Regions from separate parts of the Amycolatopsis sp. cg9 genome, predicted to be linked through region 1. Evidence: riboswitches for the same ligand, from Rfam matches in the RefSeq annotation. Region 1 holds a riboswitch; each other region holds the start of a gene.
What was found. Region 1 has a riboswitch for S-adenosylmethionine ahead of thrC (threonine synthase). Riboswitches for the same ligand answer to the same signal wherever they lie in the genome.
Positions count from the first base shown of each region.

Region 2: another riboswitch for S-adenosylmethionine. It lies ahead of AB5J73_RS06170 (methionine ABC transporter ATP-binding protein); the one in region 1 lies ahead of thrC (threonine synthase).
Region 3: another riboswitch for S-adenosylmethionine. It lies ahead of AB5J73_RS28675 (aminotransferase class V-fold PLP-dependent enzyme); the one in region 1 lies ahead of thrC (threonine synthase).

Region 1 is NZ_CP166850.1:10,019,993-10,026,479, forward strand. Features, by position in the region: gene AB5J73_RS46160 (class I SAM-dependent methyltransferase) at 1-608, shown strand, start outside; gene AB5J73_RS46165 (VOC family protein) at 1,235-1,609, opposite strand; gene AB5J73_RS46170 (DMT family transporter) at 1,633-2,496, opposite strand; gene rpsT (30S ribosomal protein S20) at 2,825-3,085, shown strand; gene holA (DNA polymerase III subunit delta) at 3,143-4,123, opposite strand; SAM riboswitch class I at 4,272-4,405, shown strand; gene thrC (threonine synthase) at 4,419-5,684, shown strand; gene AB5J73_RS46190 (ComEC/Rec2 family competence protein) at 5,727-6,487, opposite strand, start outside.
Region 2 is NZ_CP166850.1:1,375,971-1,382,457, forward strand. Features, by position in the region: gene AB5J73_RS06150 (ASCH domain-containing protein) at 1-210, opposite strand, end outside; gene AB5J73_RS06155 (4-(cytidine 5'-diphospho)-2-C-methyl-D-erythritol kinase) at 207-1,169, opposite strand; gene AB5J73_RS06160 (TetR/AcrR family transcriptional regulator) at 1,179-1,712, opposite strand; gene AB5J73_RS06165 (MFS transporter) at 1,817-3,211, shown strand; gene AB5J73_RS06170 (methionine ABC transporter ATP-binding protein) at 3,271-4,284, opposite strand; SAM riboswitch class I at 4,497-4,587, opposite strand; gene rsmA (16S rRNA (adenine(1518)-N(6)/adenine(1519)-N(6))-dimethyltransferase RsmA) at 4,714-5,565, opposite strand; gene AB5J73_RS06180 (transglycosylase family protein) at 5,695-6,487, opposite strand, start outside.
Region 3 is NZ_CP166850.1:6,161,527-6,168,013, reverse strand. Features, by position in the region: gene AB5J73_RS28690 (RluA family pseudouridine synthase) at 1-771, opposite strand, end outside; gene lspA (signal peptidase II) at 768-1,418, opposite strand; gene AB5J73_RS28680 (hypothetical protein) at 1,442-2,056, opposite strand; gene AB5J73_RS28675 (aminotransferase class V-fold PLP-dependent enzyme) at 2,073-3,431, opposite strand; SAM riboswitch class IV at 3,470-3,584, opposite strand; gene AB5J73_RS28670 (M23 family metallopeptidase) at 3,658-4,308, opposite strand; gene AB5J73_RS28665 (potassium/proton antiporter) at 4,416-5,894, opposite strand; gene AB5J73_RS28660 (ArsR/SmtB family transcription factor) at 5,992-6,487, opposite strand, start outside.

The sequences.
Region 1 (6,487 bases):
ACCAGCCGGCACCCCCTCCCCAGCCGGAGACCAGCGGCTTTTCCCGCGTTCTCGACCGTGCGTTCGGTCACCCCTCCGGCCCCATCGGCCGCCTCGGCGGCTGGGTGATGGCACGGGGCAACGCCGCCACCGAACACCGCGTCGTCGACCTGGCGAAGATCGAGCCGGACGAGACCGCCCTGGTCGTCGGGCCGGGCCCCGGCGTCGGCCTGGCCGCCACCGCCCGCCTGGCCGGTCGCACCATCGGCGTCGACCCGTCCCCCGAGATGCTCGCGTTGTGCCACGAGCGCTGCGGCGACGGCGCCGAACTGCGCGAAGGCTCGGCCGCGCACACCGGCGAGCCCGACGAGTCGGTGGACGTCGTCCTGACCGTCAACAACGTCATGCTCTGGGACGACCGCGCGGCGGGCTTCGCCGAGCTGTACCGGGTGCTGCGCCCGGGCGGGCGGCTGCTGCTGTCCGCGCACGAGAAGTGGCTGCCGGTGAGCAGGCACGTGCTGGCCGACGAAGCCGCGGCCGCGGGCTTCGCCGACCTGCAGACGTGGACGTGGGAGCCGCCGGGCTTCGCCGCGCTGGCCGCGCAGCTGCGGGCCGTCAAGCCCGCTTAGCGGGTGTCGTGGGGATTGGCCGCGCGGGCTGCGGGGCCTCAGCCCCACTTGGCGGGTTCCGCCCGGACTCGCCCGCAGCCGCAGGTCGTCAGCCCGCCTGGCGAGTTCCACCCGGTCTCGCCCGCAGCCGCAGGCCGTCAGCCCGCCTGGCGAGTTCCACCCGGTCTCGCCCGCAGCCGCAGGCCGTCAGCCCGCCTGGCGAGTTCCACCCGGTCTCGCCCGCAGCCGCAGGCCGTCAGCCCGCCTGGCGAGTTCCACCCGGTCTCGCCCGCAGCCGCAGGCCGTCAGCCCGCCTGGCGAGTTCCACCCGGTCTCGCCCGCAGCCGCAGGCCGTCAGCCCGCCTGGCGAGTTCCACCCGGTCTCGCCCGCAGCCGCAGGCCGTCAGCCCGCCTGGCGAGTTCCACCCGGTCTCGCCCGCAGCCGCAGGCCGTCAGCCCGCCTGGCAGGCGCCCGGCCGGACTCACCGCCCAGCTGCGGGTCGCCAGACCGCCCGGCCGGTGTCCGTCCGGACTCACCGCGCAGCCGCCAGGCCACCGAGCGGCCGTCCATCCGGATTCGCCGCCCAGCTGCGGACGGCAGCCCCGCCGAGCCGCCGTCCAGCCCGAACTTCGCGCGGCCGGACCGCCTAGCGGGTGTCCGTCCGGATCGGGTGGCCCTCGGGCACCTCGACCAGGACGATGCGCGTGCCGTCCGGGTCGGCGATCCAGGCCTCGTCGAGGCCCCAGGGCTCGCGCTGGGCGTCCCGCACCGGCTCGAGGCCCCTCGCCTTCAGGTCGGCCAGCGTCCCGGCGAGGTCCCGGACCTGCAGCCAGAGCACCAGGTCGGGCGACGAGCCCGCTTCGCCCGTGCCGGAGACCTCCAGGGAGCCGTGCCCGAGGAAGAACACGGTGCCGCCGGGGAACTCGCGCTCCACGGCCAGGCCGAGGGTGTCGCGGTAGAACGCGGTGGTCGCCGCGGTGTCGCGCGGGCGGATGATCAGCCTGCTCTTCAGGACTTCCATCGCACCATCCCTACCGGACGGGTTCAGGCGGCCGCAATCGCGGCGATGCCGGACAGCACGATCACCGAGCCGGCGAGTCGCCGCACCGCGTCGCTCTCGCCCAGCACCAGCCACGCGGCGAGGCCGCCGAGCACGATGCTCAGCTCCCGGGCCGGTGCGACCAGGCTCACCGGCGCCATCGTGAGGGCGAACAGGACGAGGATGTAGGCGACCGGCGACAGCAGCCCGACGACGAACACCTCGCGGCGCTGCTCGCGCCAGATCCGGGCGACCGCGCCGCGGTCGGCCAGCGCGCCGGGCACGAGCAGCACGCTCTGCAGGATCGAGCCGAGCCCGAAGTAGACGACCGGCGGCACGCCGAGGCCGGTCACCGAGTGCGCGTCCCAGAGCGTGTAGCCGGCGATGACGGCGCCGGTCAGCAGGCCGTAGACGATCCCCGCCCGGCGGCCGCGGGGCTCGCCGTCCGTGCGGCCGGTGCTGATCACCAGCACCCCGGCGATCACCAGGAACGCGCCGAGCAGGCCGAGCCGGCCGGGCCGTTCGCCGAGCACGAGGACGGCGGCCAGCACCGACAGCAGCGGCCCGGTGCCCCGCGCCACGGGGTAGACGACGGAGAGGTCGCCGACGCGGTACCCGCGTTGCAGGACGATGCCGTAGGCGATGTGCAGCACGGCCGTGACGACCCCGGCCAGCAGCCAGCTCCACTGTGGACGGTCGGCCTCGACGACGAGCTGCACGACGGTGACCGGCAGCAGCACGACCGCGCCCACGGTGTAGTAGAGCCAGACGAACTGCGTGCCCCCGGCGGAGATCCGCTTGGCGGCGAGGTTCCACGCGGCGTGCACGACGGCGGCGACGAGGACGAGGGACAAGGCGGTGGCGTTCACGGGACCCCTTCGGGTTTTCGCGCGCGCGAAAACCGGGTCCTCCAGGCTTTTGCCCCGTCAGATGAACGACCGGCCGTCCGGGCCCGCCGATGGTGCCGCTCGGACCAGGCCCGCCGGTCCTGGTTGTGTCGAGCTGGCTGCGCGGACCGGCGACGGAACCCTAGGCACTGCCGTCACCCACCGTACTCCCGGCTCCGGACGCCCGCGGCCCGGCTGTTAAAGTGGTCGCTCGCTGCCCGTGCGGCATTCCGTCATGGAGGAAACCCGCTTTCCGCGGGGCCACTTCAGCGCGGCGGCGATCTCACCGAGTGAAAGCAGGAGTTGCCTCATGGCCAACATCAAGTCGCAGATCAAGCGCATCACCACGAACGAGAAGGCGCGTCAGCGCAACCAGGCGATCCGGTCCTCGGTGAAGACCGCGATCCGCAAGGTCCGCGAAGCCGCCGAGGCCGGCGACAAGGCCAAGGCCACCGAGCTGCAGCGCGACGCCGCCCAGAAGCTGGACAAGGCCGTCTCGAAGGGCGTCATCCACGCCAACCAGGCCGCCAACAAGAAGTCGGCGCTGGCGAAGCGCGTCAACGCGCTCTGAGCTGGTTGATTTCTGGGAAGGCCCCGGCTCCGGCCGGGGCTTTCTCCGTGTCCGGGGTCAGCGGTCGCCCTTGGCCGCCGCGACCTCGAGGACCGCTCGTTCCAGCGCGTAGCCCGGGTCCGCCGCCACGCCCTTGACCTCGGCGTTCAGCCGCGCGACCACCCGCATTGCCGTGGCCAGGCCGTCCTGGTTCCACCCGCGGGACTGGCCCTGCGCCTTCCGGATCTTCCACGGCGGCATGCCCAGCTCGCCCGCCATCTGGTTCGGGTTCCCGCGACCGGCGCCCGAGACGCGCGCGATCGTGCGGACCGCGTCGGCCAGCGCGTCGGCCACCAGGACGTGCGGGACCCCCAGCTGCATCGCCCAGCGCAGCGACTCCAGCGCCGCCGAACGGTCGCCGCTGACCGCCTTCTCCGCGACCGCGAACCCGGTCACGTCGGCACGGCCGCGGTGGTACCGGTGGACCGCGTCGGTGTCGATCGTCCCACCCGTGTCGGCCACCAGCTGATTGGCCGCCGACGAGAGTTCGCGCAGGTCGGAGCCCACGGCGTCGATCAGCGCGGCGACCCCGGCCGGGTCGATCTTGCCGCCCGCCCGGCGCACCTCGTGCCGCACGAACTGCTCGCGCTCGGCCGGCTTCGTCAGCTTCGGGCATTCGGTGATCTCGGCCCCGGCCTTCTTCAGCGACGCCGGGAGCGACTTGCCCGCCTTGCTGCGGCCGCCGCCGGTGTGGACGACGACGAGCACGACGCCGTCCGCCGGGTCCTTCAGGTAGGACGCCACGGCGTCGGCCAGCTCCTGCGAGATGTCCTGAGCCGATTCGAGGACGATCACGCGGCCTTCGCTGAAAAGCGACGGGCTCACCAGTTCGGCCAGCTCGGGCGCTGTGAGATCGGACACCCGAGCCCGCGTCAGCTCGGCGGTGGGGTCCAGCGCGCGGGCGGCGGCCAGCGTGTCGCGGACGGCCCGCTCGATCAGCAGTTCTTCTTCACCCAGGACCAGGTGCAGCGGGGCCGGGGCGGTGGCTTGCGCGGTCACCCCCGAATCCTCTCACCCGCGCCGCGGTGCGCCCGCTCCGGTGATGTCGGGCGGCCACCGTGGCACGGTCGGAGCACGATGTCGTACGGTGTAGCCGAGGCAGCCCGCCCCGGGAACACCCGGTGTGCGCGCACCGACAACCGAATACCGCTCATCCAGAGGGGCAGAGGGAACGGCCCGACGAAGCCCCGGCAACCGGCGTACAGCCCGTCATCCCGCGATCGCGGGGTAGCTGACGACCACGGTGCCAATTCCGGCCCGCTTCGGCGGGGCAGATGAGGAAAGGAACCTCGCGATGACCGCAACCCTCGGCACGACCTCCACCACCAAGACCCCGGACCTCGGTCCCGCCGTCGAACTGGTGTCGAAGGAAGAGGGTCACCGGCAGCCGCTCGCCCCCGAATTCGTCTCCGCCGAAGACTTCTCGCCGCTCGAGGTCGCCTACGACTTCGGCCGCGTCCGCCGCGAAGACATCGAGGCCGGCCCCAAGAACATCTGGCGCTACAAGAAACTCCTCCCGGTTCCGTCCAACGTCGAAGAGATCCCCAACACCGAGCCGGGCGCGACCCGCCTGGTCCGCGCCGACCGCCTCGCCAAGGAACTCGGCCTCAAGCGCGTGTGGGTCAAGGACGACACGGGCAACCCGACGCACTCGTTCAAGGACCGCGTCGTCGCCGTCGCGCTGGCCGCGGCCCGCGAGTTCGGGTTCGAGGTGCTCGCGTGTCCGTCGACCGGCAACCTGGCCAACGCGACGGCCGCCGCCGCGGCCCGCGCCGGCTGGCGGTCGGTCGTGCTGATCCCGAAGACCCTCGAGCGCGCCAAGATCCTCACCACCGCCGTGTACGACGGCGACCTCGTCGCGGTCGACGGCAACTACGACGACGTCAACCGCCTCGCCACCGAACTGGCCGGCGAGCACCCGAAGTGGGCGTTCGTGAACGTGAACGTCCGGCCGTACTACTCGGAAGGCTCGAAGACGCTGGCCTTCGAGGTCGCCGAGCAGCTCGGCTGGCGCATCCCGCCGCAGATCGTCGTGCCGATCGCCTCCGGTTCGCAGTTGACCAAGGTGGACAAGGGTTTCCGTGAGCTGGGCCAGCTCGGCCTCGTGGACGCCAGCCCCTACAAGGTGTTCGGCGCGCAGGCCACCGGCTGCTCGCCGGTGTCGGCCGCGTTCCGCGCCGGCCACGACGTGGTCCAGCCGGTGAAGCCGGACACCATCGCCCGCTCGCTGGCGATCGGCAACCCGGCCGACGGCCCCTACGTGCTCGACGTCGTCAACCGCAGCGGCGGCGCCATCGAGGACGTCACCGACGAAGAGGTCGTCGAAGGCATCCGCCTGCTGGCCCGCACCGAAGGCATCTTCACCGAGACGGCCGGCGGCGTCACCGTCGCCACGGCGAAGAAGCTGGTCGAGACGGGCAAGCTGGACCCGGACGCCGAGACCGTGCTGCTGATCACCGGCGACGGCCTCAAGACCCTCGACGCGATCGAGAACCACGTGGGCCCCAAGGCGATCGTGCCCCCGTCGGCCGCCGCCGTGAACGAGGCGCTCGGCTACTGACGTTCCGCCGCCCGGGGCGGGCCGCGTGGCCCGCCCCGGGTTTCAGCGGCGAGGCGGGCCACGGGGCTCGCCCCGGCGCGCCACCGCCGGACCAGCCGTGTCCGCGACGACCGCCGTGTCGCCGTCCGCATCGGTCCGGGTGACCAGCGCGCCGAGCGCCGTCAAAGTGTCCATTGTGGACTTACTCGGGTGGCCGTAGGTGTTGCCGGCGCCCACGCTGACCAAGGCCACCCGTGGCGCCACCGCCGCGAGGAACGACGGCAGCGAGTAGCGCGAACCGTGGTGGGGGACTTTCAGCACCTCCGCTTTCAGATCACCGATGTCGGCCAGCAGGTCGGCCTGCGCGGCCAGTTCGACGTCGCCGGTCAGCAGCACCCGGCCCGCCGGCGTGTCCGCGCGCAGCACGACCGAGCTGTTGTTGATGGCCGTCCCGTCCTGGCCGGCCGAGCGCGCCGGGACGTAACGCGGCCCCAGCACGTCGAGCGACAACCCGGGCCAGGCCAGCCGCTCCCCCGGGTTCAGTTCGACCAGTGGCACCGCCTGCCGTTCCGCTTCCGCGGCGACCTGCCGCCACGCCCACTCCGGCGCCCGCCCCGCGCCGACGGCGATCCCGCCGACCGCCCGGCCGTCGAAGACCGACGCGAGCCCGCCGATGTGGTCGGCGTGCAGGTGGCTGAGCACCAGCAACGGGATCCGGTCGACGGCGAGCCGGTGCAGGCATTCGTCGACCGGCCCCGGTTCGGGCCCGGTGTCCACGACGACCGCCCGCCCGGGCTCGGCGGTCGCCAGCACCACCGCGTCGC
Region 2 (6,487 bases), 1.8 Mb from region 1:
GAGAACGCGCACCTGAGCGGTCTCGATGACCGCGACCCCGGCGCCGGCGGAGTCGAGCACGAGTTCGCGCTCGCCAACGGAAGGCAACGCTTCGCCCGCCCGCTCGTATTCCACCAGCAGTGCGGAGGTCGTCGTCTTTTCCCCGGCCAGGATCGCCGCGACCAGCTTGTCGCGCAGCGGGCCGGGGAACGCGAATTCCGCGTGCTTCACGCGTGCACCCGCGGCGGCGCCGGGCGGGGGGCGTCGTCGCCGCCGACCACGCGGGCGCCGGGGACCGGGCCGTGGGCCACGCGGACCGTGCGGCAGACACCGGCGCCCGACAGCTCCGCGGCGACCTCGACGGCCGACTGCGCGTCTTCGCAGAGGAACGCGCACGTCGGGCCGGAGCCGGAGACCGTGCCCGCGAGCGCGCCCGCGTTGACGCCGGCCCGGAGGGTGCGGCGCAGCTCCGGGCGCAGCGAGACCGCCGCCGCCTGGAGGTCGTTGCCCAGCAGGAGGGCCAGCTGGCGCGGGTCGCCCGAAGCCAGCGCCTCGACGACCGGGGTGTGCGAACCGATCCGCGGCGGGTTGCCCGCCGCGCGCAGCCGGTCCAGCTCCTTGAACACCTTGGGCGTCGACAGCCCTTCGGAGTCGAACGCCAGCACCCAGTGGAACGTGTGCCGCGACAGCACCGGGACCAGGTGCTCGCCGCGGCCGGTGCCCAGCGCGGTGCCGCCGTAGAGCGCGAACGGGACGTCGCTGCCCAGGCCCGCCGCGATCTCGGCCAGCTCGTCGCGCGTGACGTCGAGGTTCCAGAGCGACGCGAGCCCGACCAGGGTCGCCGCCGCGTCGGCGCTGCCGCCCGCCATGCCACCGGCGACCGGGATGCCCTTGCGCAGCACCACACGGACCTTCGGCTCGCCGGTGCGCCCGACGTGCGAGGACAGCGCTTCGACCGCGCGCCAGGCCAGGTTCTCCGGGCCGGTCGGGACGGTGCCTTCACCCTCGCCGTAGACCTCGATGCCGGGCTCGTCGGCGACCGCGACGGTCACTTCGTCGGTCAGCGACAGCGCCTGGAACACGGTCACCAGCTCGTGGTAACCGTCTTCGCGCAGGTCGTCGACCGAAAGGTGCAGGTTGACCTTGGCCGGGACCCGGACGGTGACTGGGGGCGGAACTACGGCGAGCACCCGACCAGCCTACGTGTCCGCGTTCCGACCAGGAGAAAGGATGTCCAGCCCGACGGCGAGCGCGACCGCCGGCGGGGTTTCCGGGCCGCCTTCGGCGCTGGTGAGCTGCACGGCGACCAGGGCGAGCCGCGCCCGCAGGCTCGCTTCGGGGTCGTCGGACCCGCCGCACAGCCGCTCGTGGAGGCGGAGCATCCGGTCCGCGAGACCGGCGCCCGCGGCGATGGCCTTCAACGCCGTCGCGTTGCGCTGCACCAGGCCGATGACCGGGCCGAACCGGCGCTCGACCAGCTCGGCGTACTCGGTGAGCAGCCGGTCGGGCCGGGTCTCGCGCCCGAGGAGGTCGTCGAGCGCCGCGCCCCAGTCCTCCAGGAGGCTCGTGACGATGTCCTCCTTCGTGCGGAAGTGGTAGTACAGCGCGGCTTTCGTCACCTCGAGCCGCTCGGCGATCTCCCGCAGCGAGCTGCCCTCGTACCCCTGCTCGGCGAACAGTTCGAGCGCGACGCGCTGGATGCGTTCGCGCGTGTCGGTGCGCCGCCCGGCCATGCTCCGCTCCTCAACTTACTTGACGGCCGACTAGCAATCACTTAGCTTGGCATTGCTTGTCGGCCGACAAGCAATGCATCCACAGCTTACCCCGGGGGTTCACCATGACCACAGCCGCGCCACCGCGCGTCGCGGGCCGCTGGCTCGCGCTCGCCGCGCTGGGCCTGGCCCAGCTGATGGTCGTGCTCGACACGACCGTCGTGAACATCGCCCTGCCCTCGGCCCAGCGCGCGCTGGGCCTGTCCGACACCGGCCGCCAGTGGACGATTTCGGCGTACACGCTGGCGTTCGGCGGCTTGCTGCTGCTCGGCGGCCGGCTGGCCGACCGGCTCGGCCGCCGCACCACCCTGCTCGCCGGCATCGCGGGGTTCGCCGTGGCGTCCGCGGTGGGCGGCGCGGCCCCGTCGGCGGGCTGGCTGATCGGGGCGCGGGCCGCGCAGGGCGTGTTCGCCGCGCTGCTGGCGCCGTCGACGATGTCACTGCTGACGCTCACCTTCACCGACCCGCGCGAACGCGGTAAGGCGTTCGGGATCTTCAGCGCCATCATGATGTCCGGCTCCGCGCTGGGCCTCACCGTCGGCGGCGCGCTGACCCAGTTCCTCGACTGGCGCTGGAGCCTCTACGTCAACGTGCCGATCGCCGTGCTGGCCGGGCTGGGCGCCTGGTTCGCCGTGCCACCGACGGCCGCGCACCGCGACACCCGGCTGGACTGGACCAGTGCGGCGCTCAGCTGCGGCGGCGTCGTCCTGCTCGTGCACGCACTGTCCGAAGTGGCCACTCAAGGATTTTCCTTGCCAGTACTGGGTTTCCTCGCGCTCTCGGTGGCACTCCTCGGCTGGTTCGCGCTGCGCCAGGCCCGGCACCCGCACCCGCTGCTGCCGCTCGCGGTGGTGCGCGACCGCGCTCGCGCCGTCGCCTACCTGACCGTCGGGGCGGCCTCGTTCGGCGCGTTCGGGATGTTCCTGTTCCTGACCTACCAGCTGCAGATCGTGATGGGCTACGGCGCGCTCGCCGCGGCCCTGGCGTTCCTGCCGACGCTGGGCGCGAACATGCTGACGTCGACGCAGCTTTCGGGCCGCCTGCTCCCGCGCGTCGGCCCGCGGCCGCTGCTGGCGGGCGGCTTGCTCCTGCTGGCCTGCGGGCTGCTGGCGGCGACGCGGCTGACCCCGGACGCGTCCTACGTGGCGGTCGTCCTGCCGATGCAGCTGCTGCTGGGGGTCGGAGCCGGGTTGTGCATGCCGGTGGTGCTGAACGTCGCGACCCGTGACGTCGGCGCGCGCGACGCGGGCGCGGCCTCGGCGTTCGTGACGACGTCGCAGCAGGTGGGCGCGTCCCTCGGCACCGCCGCCCTGAACACGATCGCCACCGCGGCTTCGGCCGGCCTGACCACGCCGTCCGCGATCGTCCACGGCTACACGACGGCGTCGGCCTGGGCGGCGGCCCTCGTCGCCGCGGCCGCCCTCACCGCGTTCCTGGTCCTCCCGCGCGGCAGCCGCTGAACGCCGTGAAGGCCACCTTCAGGAACTTGAAGTTCCTGAAGGTGGCCTTCACGTGCGGGTCAGGCGGCGACGACGGCCTGCGGACCGCGGGCGGTCTGGGTGACGTGGCCGCCGCGCTCGGCGACCCACGCCAGCGCCGCGTCGGCGCGCTCGCCGCGGACGCCGAGGCGGAAGCGGCCGACCGGGGTGTCGCCGATCCGGGTCAGGCCGCCGCCGATGGTGGCGAACTCGACGTCGAAGCGGCCGGCGGCCTCGGGCAGCAGCGCGCCCACCGACGCGAAGCCGACCAGCACGACGTCGACCGAGCGGTCGTAGCGCGCGTTCTGCGAGCGCGGGGTTTCGATGGTCGGCAGCAGCGCCTGCGCGGTGCGGCTGCCCGGGTTCGAGATCAGGTCGAGCACGGTGCCGCGCTCGACGACGGTGCCGTCTTCCAGCACCGCGACGTCGTCGCAGAGCCGCCGGACGACGCCGGCGTCCGGCGTGGTGACGACGACGGTGACGCCCAGCTCGGAGCGGGCGCGGTCGAGCACGGTGAGCACCGAGCCGGCCTCCTCCGGGTCGACGCCGGCGGTCGGGTCGTCGGCGAGCAGCACGGCGGGCGCGGCGGCCAGCGCCTTCGCGACCGCGACGCGGCGGAGCTGACCCGCGGTGAGCTCACCGGGACGCTGCGCGGCGCGCGGCGTCAGGCCGACGAGGTCGAGCAGCGAGCCGACCCGGCTGCGGCGCTGCGGGCCGTCGACGCCGAGCTGCTCCAGCGGGGAAGCGATGTTGCCGGCGATCGTGCGCTCGGCGATCAGCTCCGGCTTCGACGACACGACGCCGAGCTGACGGCGGATCTCACGGAGGCGGCGGCCGTCGAGCGTGCCGGTGTTGAGGCCGTCGAGCCGGACGACCCCGCGGTCGGGGCGCTCCTGCAGCGCGATGCAGCGGGCCAGGACGGACTTGCCCGAACCGGCCGGTCCGACCACGCCGAACAGCGAGCCGGCCTGGACGTCGACGCTCACGTCGCGCAGGGCGACGACCGAATTTCCGTTGGTGGCAAAGGATTTGGACAGGTTTTCGACCGTGATCACGATAGCTCCAGAAAAACAGGGCGCAGCGCACGTGGGCGCGCCCGGCCGCAAGCGAGTGTCCGTCCGCATAGGACGGTGCGTGAAGAAGGGTGGGACGGCTCAGACGAAGCTCAGCGCGAGCGGCGACATGCGGAGACGGAGCGGCGACCTTCGTCGACAACGCGGCGCCTGGTCAGCAGCAGGGGGCGAGCTACCCTCTTCATCGAAAACGGCCTCCATCGGTCCTGGCGGTAGCACCTGCCCTGTGGAGGGTGGTTGCTGCGACTTCGACGAGCCAGGTCTCTCGGTCGCTCGGGATGGACGTACTGAGTTAAGCCGATCCCACGGAGCGAAAGCAAGCCCGTTGGCCCACATCACACGACTGGAGGTGTCGGAGTCACGGGCTGACGGCGAAAACGTGCGTTTTTCACCGCCGCCACCGTGGTGGATTCAGCGTCGGACCTGCGCGCGAGCGGCGATCCGCGCGAAGTCGTGCACGTCGAGCTGCTCGCCACGGGTCTTCGGGTCGATCCCGGCGGCCGTCAGGAGCTCGCCGGCCCGCTCGGCCGAGCCCGCCCAGCCGGCGAGTGCGGCGCGAAGCGTTTTCCTGCGTTGTGAGAAAGCCGCGTCCACCAGGGTGAAGAGACTGTCCCGGTCCTCGGACGCCGGGACGTCGGCGCGTTCGAACGCGACGAGCGCGGAGTCCACGTTGGGCACCGGCCAGAACACCGAACGTGGCACCGCGGCGACTTTGCGTGCCGGACCGTACCAAGCGAGCTTGACGCTCGGGACGCCGTAGATCCGGCTGCCCGGCCCGGCCGCCATCCGGTCGGCGACCTCGGTCTGCACCATGACGAGCCCGGACCGCAGCGACGGCACCTCGGCGAGCAGGTGCAGCACGACCGGCACGGCGACGTTGTAGGGCAGGTTGGCGACGAGGGCGGTCGGCGCGCCCGGCAGGTCGTCGTTCGCGACCCGCAGCGCGTCGGCCCCGACGACGGTCAGGCGCTCCGCGGCTTCGGGCCCCCGCTCGGCCACGGTCTCCGGCAGCCGCGCGGCGAGCTTGGGATCGATCTCGACGGCGACGACCCGTGCCCCGGTGGCGAGCAGCCCCAGCGTCAGCGACCCGAGCCCGGGCCCGACCTCGAGCACGACGTCGTCCGGCCCGACGTGGGCGAGCTCGACGATCCGGCGGACGGTGTTGGGATCGTGCACGAAGTTCTGCCCGAGCTTCTTGGTCGGCCGCACGTCGAGTTCGGCCGCCAGCCCGCGAATTTCGGCCGGTCCCAGCAGTTCAACCACCGCCAGAGCTTACCGACCGCACTCCGGCACCCTGAAGGGGACGTTCATCGCGCGAGATGCACTGAAGGGGACTTTCCTCGCATCTGATGCGAGGAAAGTCCCCTTCAGCCCATGTTCTGGAAGCGGAACTCAGGCCTTCTTGCCGCAGACCGGCCAGGCGCTGTAGCCGCCGCGGGCGTCGCGGACCTTCTCCGCGATCGCGATCTGCTGCTCGCGCGAAGCCTGGCTCGGCAGGTTCGCGTACGCGTCGCCGCCGTAGGCGTCCCACGTGCGCTTGTCGAACTGGAGGCCGCCGTAGTAGCCGTTGCCGGTGTTGATGGCCCAGTTGCCGCCCGACTCGCACTGCGCGATGCGGTCCCACGCGGAGCCGTCGCCGATGGCCGGCGTCGGGGCTTCCTTGGTGCCGACGTGGACGATCTTCGGCTTCGGCTGGGTGATGACCTGCTCGGAGATGCTCTCGCGGCCGACCTCTTTGCCGTTCTTCTGCGTGACCTTGTAGGTCACCATCTTCTCGCCCGGCGTGCCGGGGTCCTCGACCTTGGTCTTGCCCTTGGCGAGGTCCGGGTCGTCGACGCGCTGCTCGGGAGGGTCGATGCTCTCCTTCTGGACGACCGTCGAGACGCCGGTGCGGCTGATGTGCACCTCGGCGCCATCGGTCAGCTTGACGTCCAGGCCGCCCTCGGCCTGGTCCTCCGGGCCCAGGGTGAGCTTGTACTCGCCCAGGAACTCCTTCGTCGTGACCGCGGTCGTCTTCACCTGCTTCGGCGCGTTGCCGCCGTCGTACAGGGTGATGTTCTTCAGGGTCTTGATCTCGACGGTGGCGCCCTGCAGGGGCAGCTCGCCGTCCTTCGGCATCGACATCCACGTGCCGGGCTTGTCCATCCCGGTCATGCCGAGCTGGGACAGCGCGTCGCCGAGGTGG
Region 3 (6,487 bases), 3.9 Mb from region 1:
GTCCGCGCCGTACGTCAGGTCGCCGACGCAGGGGTGGCGCAGGGCCGAGAAGTGGACGCGGATCTGGTGCGTGCGCCCGGTTTCGAGCTTGATGTGGGCCAGCGACGCCGCCCGGAAGGCCTCGACCACTTCGTAGTGCGTCACGCTCGGGCGGCCGCCCTGGACGACCGCGAACTTGTAGTCGTGGCGGGGGTGGCGGTCGATCGGGGCGTCGATCGTGCCGCGCGTCGGGTCCGGGTGGCCCTGGACGATCGCGTGGTAGCCCTTGTCGACCGTGCGCTCCTTGAACGCCCGCTTCAGCACCGTGTACGCGTGCTCGCTCTTGGCCACCACCATCACGCCCGTGGTGCCCGCGTCGAGCCGGTGCACGACGCCCTGGCGCTCGGCCGCGCCCGAGGTCGCGATGCGCAGGCCGGCCGCGGCGAGGCCGCCGACGACCGTCGGGCCGGTCCAGCCCGGGCTCGGGTGGACCGCGACGCCGACCGGCTTCGAGAGCACCACGATGTCGTCGTCGTCGTGGAGGATCCGCATGCCTTCGACCGGCTCCGCCACGACCTCGACGGGGTTCGCCGGCTCCGGCAGCGTGATCTCCAGGAGGCCGCCACCGGACAGCCGGTCGGACTTGCCGGCGGGACGGCCGTCGAGCAGCACGTCGCCGGCTTCGGCCAGCTCGGCGACGACCGTGCGGGACAGGCCGAGCAGCTTGGCGAGGCCGGCGTCGACCCGCATCCCGTCGAGCCCGTCGGGCACCGGGAGCATCCGCGAGCTCACGCCTGCTCCTCCTGGGTCTTCTCGATCTTCTTCTTGTCCTTGGTCGAGGTGCCGTCGTAGTCCTTGCCCAGCAGGGACAGCAGCACGATGAGCGCGCCGCCGACGCAGATCGCCGAGTCCGCGATGTTGAAGATCGCGAAGCCCTTGCCGTTGGGGGCGAACGCCGAGATGAAGTCGACGACGTGGCCCTGCAGCCCGCCGGGCGCGCGGAAGATGCGGTCGGTGAGGTTGCCGGTGGCGCCGGCGAGCACCAGCCCGAGGCCGATCGCCCAGCCGATCGAGCGCAGCCGCCGCGACAGCCAGATGATCGCGATCACGACGGCGAGCGCGACCAGCGCCAGCACCCACGTCATGCCGGTGGCCATCGAGAACGCGGCACCGGGGTTGCGGATCACCTGCAGGTAGATGAGGCCGCCGAGGATCTTGACCGGCTCCTTGCCCTCCAGGTTGGCGGTGACCAGGTTCTTCGTCACCAGGTCGATCGCCCAGAACACGACGGCGATCGCGAACACCCAGCCGACCCGCCGCTTCGGCAGCAGCGGTTTCGCCGGGACCTCGGGGTTCTCCGGGGCGTCGGCCGCCTGGTCGGGCACCGCCTCTTCGGGCGCGGCGGTGTCGGGTTCGGGACGGCTGGGCTCGGTGCTCACCGCTCCATTGTCCACGGCGCTGGTCACGCGGTGTCGCGGCGGTGCCGCAGGAGCGCGGTGAAGGCGGCGGCGAGCAGGACGGCCGCCGCCAGCAGCACGCCTGCGAGATCCGCCGAGAGGACGACGGCCACGAGCGCGAACAGGGCCGCGGTGACCAGGACGAAGACACTGCGCTCGTACGCCGCGAGCACCAGCAGGCCGAGAGTGGCCAGCAGCGGGCCGCGCAGCCCGTCCCCGAGCCGGAACTGCCAGGACCCGACCAGGTCGAGCAGCGGGACGGCGAGCAGCGCCCCGAGCGCGCCGAGGACGAACCACCCGGTGCGGGCCGGCCGCAGCGCGAGGGCGTACCAGACGGCCGTGCCGGCCACCACGACGAGCAGGGCGACCAGCCAGACCGGCCCAGCGGGCAGCCCCGCGCCCGGCAGGTAGTAGGCGTCCTGGGTGAAGAACTGCGCCGCCGGGTAGCCCGTGCCGCCGACACCACCGGTGCCGAGCGGGTGTCCCGGCGGTCCGGACACGAGGTTCACGGAGTCGCCCTCGGCCGGGCTCCGGCGCGACAGCAGCTGCACGGCCGCCGCCCCGATCTGCGCGAACCCCAGCAACGCCAGCGGAAACCAGAAACGCGGCCCTCTCCCCATCGGGCCAGGCTAGCGCTCAGCAGAACGGCGGGAGCTCCCGCGGGTCGCCGACCGGGGCCCAGCGGCCGTCCACCTTCGCGTACTCCCAGTCCGCTCCGCGCGCGACGATCCGGCGCAGTGCCAGCAGCACGCGGTCGACGTGCTCTTCGGTGCTGCCCAGGCCGAGGCTGACGCGGATCGCCTGCTGCCCCTCGCCACCGGCGACGGCGATCAGGCGCTTGGCCGCGATGTGGGCGCAGAAGGCGCCGTCGCGCACGCCGATGCCGTATTCGGCGGAAAGCACCGCCGCGAGCCAGCCGGGGTCGAACCCGGCGACGGTGAAGCTGACCGTGCCGACGCGGTCGACCGGCGCGTCGAACAGCCGCAGCTCGGCGCAGCCCGGGATGCTCTCGAGTCCCTTGCGCAGCCGGGCGAGCAGGGCCTGCTCGTGCGCGGCGACGGCGTCCCAGTCGCGGGAGAGGGTCTCGCACGCGACGCCGAGCGCGTACACGCCGACGGTGTTGGGCGAACCGGCTTCGTGGCGCTCCGGCCCGTCGTTCCAGACGACGGCGTCCCCGGTGACGAGCTTGGTCGCGCCGCCGCCGGCGAGGTACGGGCGCGCGGCGCGCAGCCAGTCGGCGCGGCCGATCAGCGCGCCCGCGCCGAAGGGCGCGTACAGCTTGTGGCCGGAGATGGCGACGTAGTCGACGTCGAGGTCCCGGATCGAGATCCGGCGGTGCGGCGCGAGCTGCGCGCCGTCGAGGGCGATGCGGGCGCCGTGCTTCCGCGCCACGGCGGCGATCTCGGCCACCGGGAGCAGCTCACCGGTCACGTTGGACGCCCCGGTGACGACCACGAGCCGGGGCCCCTGCGGGGAATCCGCGAGCGCTTCGTCCACAGCGGACACCGCTGCGAGGCGCGTGCGCGGGGTCGGGATCCGCCGGACGTTCGGGCCCTGCCACGGCAGCAGCGCGGCGTGGTGCTCGGTGTCGAAGACGACGACGCTCGTGTTCCGCGGCAGGCTGCGCGCGAGCAGGTTGAAGGAGTCGGTGGTGTTGCGGGTGAAGACGACGGTGTCGGTCCGGCGGGCGTCGACGAACCGGCGCAGGACGTCGCGGGTGCGCTCGTAGAGCTTGGTGGAGACCTGGGAGGCGAAGCCGGCGCCGCGGTGGACGCTGGCGTACCAGGGCAGGAACTCGTCGACCTTGGCGCGGACGGCGTCGAGGCAGGGGGCGCTCGCCGCGTGGTCGAGGTTGGCGTAGCCGATGGTCTCGCCGGTGACGAGCGGGACCCGCAGCGACGCGCCGGCGGCGGTGGGGATGCCTTGCGGGGCACCGGTTTCGACGGGCGTGGCGGGGTGGACGGTGACGCTGGTGCGGTCGATGGCGAGAGTCATCGGGTGCCTCCTCGGCGGTCCGGGGGACCCCGGCGAGGGGCCCGCGCTTGCCCGTCGCGGGACGCGACCGGCCCGGTCTTCACCCGGGGCACCCCACCGCGGTAGGAGGGTTGCCGGCCAGCAAGCCGGGGCTTGACGCTGGCACTCATGACCTGGCACAGAAGGTAACCGAGAACGCTCCGGGTGGCCAACCCCCGCCTCACATTCTGAGACGCCGCTCACAAACTCAGGGCTTCGCGCGGAACCGCCCCGGCAGTTCGGTGACCGCGTCGTCCGCGACGTGGGTCGCGGTGCCCTCGTACTGCTCGGCACCCGCCGTGAACCGCCAGCCGCCCAACGACTTGCCGTCGACCGGCTCGCCGTACGCCGTGGCGAGGGTGGTCGAGACCGCGCCGAAGGCGACGCCGTCCCAGTTCGCCGCCGGGGCGTCCGGGAGGGTCCAGAGCGTGAAGTGCACGTGGGCGCCCGTGCTGGTGCCGCCGCACGGCAGCGCGTTGCCGGTCGAACCGAGCACCGCGCCCGCCTCGACGTGCTCACCGTCGGTGACCGCGATACCTTCCATGTGGTAGTAGCCGGTGCGCCAGCCACCCGCGTGGTCGATGGTCACCCAGTCGCCGCCGGCGCAGTGCTGCAGGTGGACGGTGCCGGCGAGCGGCGCGCGCACGGTGCGGTCGGCGGGGCTGAAGTCGATGGCGTTCTTCACGCCGGTGCTGCCGTCGTCGGAGTGGATGCCGGCGGAGTAGACCTGCTGGCCCGCCTTGAACGGCAGCGCGAGCGCCGGGAACGGGGCCGCTTCGGCGGTCGCGGCCGGCGCGCCGAGCAGGCCGAGTGCCGTGGTGATCGTGGCAGCCGCGGCCGCCCAGCGCAGTTTCGTCACCCTGTGTACTCCTTTGGCGTGAACACTCACCCATTCGAATGAGCGCACAGTAAGCCAAAAGGAGGACAGCAGGGAAGATCAGGTGAGGTTTTCGTGAGCCGGCCGCGTCAGCGCCCCGACTCGCCCTTCCAGCGGGCCAGGCGCCCGGCCCGGTCGACCGCGCGCAGCCGTCGCTCGGCGGCGTCGCGCACCACGGACGTCGTGACCACGAGGAGCTGGTCGTGCTCCTGCAGCCGGCTGGTCTTCTGCGGGGTGAAGCCCGCGCCGCCGCGCACGACCAGGCTGACCGTCGCGCCGACGGGCAGCCGCAGCTCGGACAGGTACACGCCGTGCAGCTTCGACCCGGGCTGGATGCGGACCTGCAGCAGCTCGGCGCCGAGCTCGTCCAGCGGTGCCGAGTCGACCTCGATCTCGTGCGCCTCGGACTTCTTCGCCAGCCCCAGCCAGCGCGCGAGCGGGCCGAGCGTCGCGCCCTGCAGCAGCGTCAGCACGATGACCAGCACGAACACCGCGTCGACCAGCCGCTGCGCGCCCGGCACCCCTTTCGACAGCGGGATCATGGCGAGCACGATCGGCACCGCGCCGCGCAGCCCGGCCCACGACAGGAAGGCCTGTTCCCGCCACGGCAACCGGAACGGCAGCATCGACAGCACGACGGAGATCGGCCGCGCCAGCAGCAGCACGACGGCGCCCGCGACCAGGCCCGCCACGATCGCGTCGAGCAGCCGGCCCGGCGAAGCGAACAGGCCGAGCAGCACGAACAGCCCGATCTGCGCCAGCCAGCCCAGCCCCTCGGCGAACGAGAGCGTGTCCGAGCGGTGCGGCAGCCGCGAATTGCCGAGCACCAGCGCGGCGACGTAGGTGGCGAGCAGCCCGGACGCGTGCAGCAGCTGCCCGGAGGAGTACGCCACGACGCACACCGCGACCGTGGCCAGCGGGTACAGACCGGTCGCCGGCAGCGCGGCGCGGCGCAGCGCGATCCCGCCGAGCCAGCCGAACGCGAGCCCGATGGCCAGGCCCGTGGCGAGCTCGTAGACCGCGAGCAGCGGCAGCGACCAGTCCACAGTGGTGCCTTCGGCCAGCACGACGACGGCGATGTACGCCGGCGCGTCGTTGATGCCCGACTCCAGTTCGAGCGCACCGGTGAGCCGTTTGCCGATCCCGGCCGCGCGGAGCACGGAGAACACCGCGGCCGCGTCGGTGGAGGCGAGCACCGCGCCCCACAGCAGCGCGATCCGCCAGTCGAGGCCCAGCAGCCAGTGCAGCGCCGCGCCGGTGACCGCGATGCTCACCACCACGGCCATTGTGGACAGTGCGATCCCGATGCCCAGCGCGGGTTTCACCGCCGACCAGCGCGTGGTCAGCCCACCTTCGGTGAGGATCATGACCAGCGCGGCGAGGCCGAGCGACTGGGTCAGTTCGGGGTTGTCGAACCGGATGCCGAAGCCGGCTTCGCCCAGCAGCACCCCGATCGCGAGGTAGAGCAGCAGCGAGGGCAGGCCGAGCCGGATCGAGACCCGCACGGCGAGCACGGAGGCGAGCAGCACGACGCCGCCGACGCCGAGCAGCACGGGAAGCTGGTCCATGCCGCCTCCCTCCCGAGTGCCGTAGGGCCCTCAGAATAGTGAGGCGGGCGGGTTAACACGTTCGTGTACCGCTGCCGCGAGTCGGACACCCGGTGTGTTAAGGACTGCCGAGCGCGTCGAGCTCGACACCGAGCGCCGCGAACGGCCGCCGCGCCGCCGGGAGGACCTTGACCGCGCGGTGCCCGTCGCGGACGACCCAGCCGGCGTCGACGGCCCGGTCCAGCAGGGCCGCGGGGAGCGCGCCGGCGAGGTGGTCGCGGCGCTCCGTCCAATCGAGACAGTCGCGCAGCAGCGCCCGCCGCCCGGCGGCGACCGGCACGCCGAGGCCGGCCAGCACCTCGCGGCCGTGCCCGGTCAGCGTCAGGCCGTCGGCCGTGTCGACCAGCCCGGTCACCAGCATGCCGTCGCGGAGGGCGACGCCGAGGACACCGGCGAGGTGGTCGTAGCAGGTCCGCGCGAAGCCGAGCCGCTTCACCCGCAGCGACGCCTTGAGGCCGGTCACCGGCCGGTGCTCGGCGTGCTGGGCCAGGTGCTCGATCAGCTCGGCCACGCGCGGGTCGGCGATCCGCACGTAGCTGGCCCGGCCCTGCTTG